Regions from separate parts of the Pseudoxanthomonas sp. SE1 genome, predicted to be linked through region 2. Evidence: predicted binding sites of a transcription regulator. Region 2 holds the regulator's gene; the other holds the start of a gene.

Region 1 (2,393 bases), 1.2 Mb from region 2:
CAACACCACCAGGAACTCCTCGCCACCGTAGCGGGCGACGATGTCGCTGCTGCGCACCTGGCGCATCAGCGCCTTGGCGAAATTGCGCAGCACTTCATCGCCGACCAGGTGCCCCCAGCGATCATTGACCTGCTTGAAGTCGTCCAGGTCGATGAAGGCGATCGACAGCGGCCAGCCATGCCGCGTGGCGGTGTCGAACTCCTTCTCGAGAACTTCTTCCAGCTGGCTGCGGTTGTACGCGCCAGTCAAGGGGTCGCGCCGCACCTCCTCCTCCAGCCGGCGCGCACGGTCTTCGTGCTCGTTGGCTTCCTTGCGGGCACGCGCCGCGTCCTGGATTTCGCGCAGGTTGCGCACGACCAGCAGCTCGCGCGCATGGTCCAGCAAGGCCTGGATGCGGGCGGGCGCTGCGGGCGGCACGTCGAACATCGCGTAGACCTCGGGCAACGCGGCGAGCATTTCCTCTGTCGTGGCGAGGAATGCCGGGTAATCCATCCCGAGCCGCGTCGCCGCCTGCATGGCGGCGTGGCGATGGGCTTCCTCCGTCCGTGCCTCGTCCATGCCGGCCAGCCAGATGTCGGCCACGTGGCCGGACACGGCCACGCAGGCATTGAACGTACTGTCCGACGCCGACATTTCGCTCTCGATGATCGCTTCTCTCAGCAGCGCGGGCAGGTTCCATTGACGGGCCAGCCAGCCCCCTATCGTGGCGTGGTCGCACCCCAGCCAGTCGCGCTCGGCCGCCAGCAGTTCGGCGTTGCCGGTGGTGCGTTCGATCAGCCGCGCATAGTCGTCGCCGAGGACTTCCAGCAGGGCCAGCATCCCGATGTCCTGCAGCAGGCCGGCCAGCATCAGCTCTTCTGCCTTGCGCACGCCGGCGTGCTGGCCCAGTACGCGACTGGCCAGTGCGGCGATCACGCTGCGCCGCCAGACGCGTTCCTGCGCGACCGGGTGGCTGCCGCTGCGGCAGTGGGCAAGCGAGAACCCCAGTGCCAAGGTCAGCGTGGCATTGAGGCCCAGCACCGTCAGTGCCTGGGAAAGGTTTTCCACCCGGCGGCGGCTGGCGTAGAGCGGAGAGTTCGCGATGCGCAGCATGCGCGCACTCAGTGCCGCGTCCAGGCCGATCGTGTCGGCGGCCGTCGCCATTACCACGTCGGGATCCTGGGCAAGCTCGATGATCCGCACTGCAACGCCGGGCGGGCTGGGCAGGTTGCGGCAGTTCAGCAACTGGGCTTCGAGTTCGGGACGCATCCGGGTGCGGGCCACGCAGGTGGGAATTGCAGGCAGGATGCCGGCAATGCGCGACGAAGTGTCACGTTTGAAACCAGTTTCGGCACGGGACGTGCAAACTTGAGTCGTGTTCGACGAACGGTCGTGGCGTGCACAGCGCGGCATCCGCCCCGCGATCTTTGCAGGCAACAAAAAAGCCGCGGTTCCCCGCGGCTTTTCCGTCGAAGCGGAGCGGAAAGGCTTACGCCAGGCCGGCCTGCTTCATGACTTCGGCGGCGTAGTCTTCCACCACCTTCTCGATGCCTTCGCCGACCACCAGGCGCTGGAAGCCGACCACGTCGGCGCTGGCGGCCTTGACCACCTGCTCGACCGACTTGTCGCTGTCCAGCACGTACGGCTGGCCGTACAGCGTCACTTCGTTGACGATCTTGTTGATCTTGCCGGAGATGATCTTCTCCAGGATGTCGGCCGGCTTGGCCTTGTCCTTGTCCGACATCTTCGCCAGCTCGATTTCCTTTTCCTTCGCGACGAACTCGGCCGGCACGTCGGCGGCCTTGTTGTGCGGCGGATTCATCGCGGCGATGTGCATCGCCAGGCCACGGGCCAGTTCGGCATCGCCGCCCTTGACCTCGACCAGCACGCCGATCTTGCCGCCGTGCACGTAGGCCGCGACGTTGTTGGCGCTGTCGATCGACACCAGGCGACGGATCTGCATGTTCTCGCCCAGCTTGGCGATGGCGGCGGCGCGGGCTTCCTCGACGGTCTCGCCCGAAGCCAGCTTGGCGCTCTTCAGCGCTTCGACGTCGGCGGCGCCGGAGGTCAGCGCAGCCTGCGCGATGGCGTCGGTGAAGGCGATGAAGTTGGCGTCCTTGGCGACGAAGTCGGTCTCGGAGTTGATCTCGACCAGCACGGCCTTGCCGCCATCCTGGGCCACGGCCACGCGGCCTTCGGCGGTGACGCGGTCGGCCTTCTTGTCGGCCTTGGCCAGGCCCGACTTGCGCAGCCACTCGGCCGCGGCGTCGATGTCGGCGTTGTTCTCGGTGAGCGCCTTCTTGCACTCCATCATGCCGGCGCCGGTGCGCTCGCGCAGTTCCTTGACCAGGGAAGCGGTGATTTCCACGGGATTACCTCTATTTGGATTGGCAAAGCCCCTCTCCCGTCGGGAG
Region 2 (2,393 bases):
GTCCGAAATGGGCAAGCGCACGCTGCTGATGGATGCCGACCTCGGCCTGGCCAACGTGGACGTGCTGCTGGGGCTGTCGCCGAAGTTCACCCTCGCCGACCTGGTCGCCGGTCGTTGCGCACTGGAGGATGTCCTGCTGGAAGGGCCCGAAGGCGTGCTGGTGGTTCCCGCCTCGTCGGGTTTCCGCCACATGGCCGAACTGGCCCCGGCCGAGCACGTGGGCCTCGTCAACGTGTTCTCCGAGCTGCAGCGCGCACTGGATTTCATGGTGGTGGACACCGCCGCCGGCATCACCGACAGCGTGCTGACCTTCTGCCAGGCCGCGCAGGACACCGTGGTGGTGGTCTGCGACGAACCGGCTTCCATCACCGACGCCTACGCGCTGATCAAGGTGCTGGCGCGCGAGCGTGGCCTGGACCGCGTGCACGTCATCGCCAACATGGTCCGCGACCCCAACGAGGGCCGGAAGCTGTACGAAAAACTCGCCCGCGTCTGCGAGCGCTTCCTCGGCGACGTGGCCCTGCACTACCTGGGTGCCGTGCCGCAGGATGACTGGCTGCGCCGTGCCGTGCAGCGCCAGCAACCCGTCGTCAAAGCCTACCCGGGCAGCCCGTCGGCACGCGCCATCGCCGAGATCGCGCGCATGACCGCGCGCTGGCAGCCGCCGCTGGGAGCGCGTGGCAACGTCGAGTTCTTCGTCGAACGCCTGATCCAGCGGGGAGTCGCCGCATGAACACCGCCGCCGCCCAATACCGCGCGGTGCAACGCAGCACCGCGAACGATTTCGTCACCCAGCACGCCGACCTGGTCCGTCGCATCGCCCATCACCTGGCCGCACGCCTGCCGGCCAGCGTGGAGGTCGACGACCTGGTGCAGGCCGGCATGATCGGCCTGCTGGAAGCCTCGCGCAGCTACGATGCCGAGCAGGGCGCGTCGTTCGAGACTTACGCCTCCATCCGCATCCGCGGCTCGATGATCGACGAGATCCGTCGCGGCGACTGGGTGCCGCGCTCGGTCCACCGCCGCGCCCGCCAGGCGGCCGCCACCGTGCGCGAGATCGAACAGCGCACCGGCCGCGCCGCCATCGCCACCGAAGTGGCGAGTGCGATGGAAATGCCGCTGCCCGAATACCTGCGCCTGATGGAAGACGCCGCGCGCGGCCAGGTCCTGAGCCTGGAGTCGCACATCGACGACCACGGCGAACCGAACACCGCGCGCACCGGCGGTCCCTCGCCGGAGCAGCATCTGGAGCGCAGCGAATTCCGCCAGCAACTGGTCAAGTCCATCGGCCAACTGCCGGAACGCGAGCAGCTGGTCCTCTCGATGTACTACGAGCAGGAACTCAACCTGAAGGAGATCGGCGCCGTCCTCGGCGTCAGCGAGTCGCGCGTCTGCCAGATCCACGGCCAGGCCATGGTGCGGCTGCGTGGACGCCTGCAGGTGTTCGAGAAGGCCGACGCCGGCCTTGAGGACGACGGTTGACGCTGTAGGAGCGCCCTGGGGCGCGATGCTTTTGCCGTCACCCCCAAACAAGAGCATCGCGCCCAAGGGCGCTCCTACAAAGCGGCGTCGCCTCCGCTAAATATTTCCCGGCCCCGGCCGATACCCCCACCAGACGCACCGTCCACGCAACACCGGAGCACCCGTGACCAACAAGAACATGCGCATCCTCATCGTGGACGACTTTTCCACCATGCGCCGCATCATCAAGAACCTGCTCAATGACCTGGGCTATACCAATACCGCCGAGGCCGAGGACGGCAACAGCGCGTTGACCGCACTGTCCCAGGGCAGCTTCGAGTTCGTGGTCACCGACTGGAACATGCCCGGCATGACCGGCATCGAGTTGCTGAAGGCCATCCGCGCCGACGACCGCTTCAAGACCCTGCCGGTATTGATGGTCACCGCCGAAGCCAAGCGCGAGCAGATCATCGAAGCCGCCCAGAACGGCGTGAATGGCTACATCATCAAGCCGTTCACCGCCCAGACGCTGGAAGAGAAGCTGGGCAAGATCTTCGAACGCCTGGGAGCGGCCGCCTGATGACCGCCGTGGTCGATGTCGCCGGCGCCCGCGCCGCGCTGGTGGAAAAACTTCAGCACGCGCTGGATGCCCTGGAACAGGGCGACGAAGCCGGCTGGCGCCGCGAACTGGATGCCATCGCCGCCTGGCGTACGCAGCCGATGATGCAGGGCCTGGGCCGCCTCGCGCGCGAACTGGCGCAGACGCTGGGCGAACTGCCGCCCACCGGACCCGGCGAACTGGACGACGCCTGCGCACGCCTGGACCACGTGGTGGAAATGACCGAACAGGCCAGCCACACCACGCTGGACCTGGCCGAACAATGCCGCGGCTACGCGACCCAGCTGAAGGGCACCGCGCTGTCGCCCGAACA

What was found. The regulator FliA, encoded in region 2, starts transcription of late flagellar genes. The targets are predictions, from matches to a motif close to TAAAGTTTNNCNNNCNNNGGCCGATAA.
Region 1: the regulator FliA is predicted to act here: its motif matches at 1,325-1,351, upstream of OY559_RS05630 (GGDEF domain-containing protein).

What each region holds. Positions count from the first base shown of each region.
Region 1 covers NZ_CP113783.1:1,231,280-1,233,672, forward strand. Annotated here, with positions in the region: gene OY559_RS05630 (GGDEF domain-containing protein) at 1-1,248, opposite strand, end outside; gene tsf (translation elongation factor Ts) at 1,469-2,347, opposite strand.
Region 2 covers NZ_CP113783.1:2,396,381-2,398,773, forward strand. Annotated here, with positions in the region: partial or broken gene OY559_RS11350 (MinD/ParA family protein) at 1-733, shown strand, start outside; gene OY559_RS11355 (RNA polymerase sigma factor FliA) at 730-1,482, shown strand; gene cheY (chemotaxis response regulator CheY) at 1,661-2,041, shown strand; gene OY559_RS11365 (protein phosphatase CheZ) at 2,041-2,393, shown strand, end outside.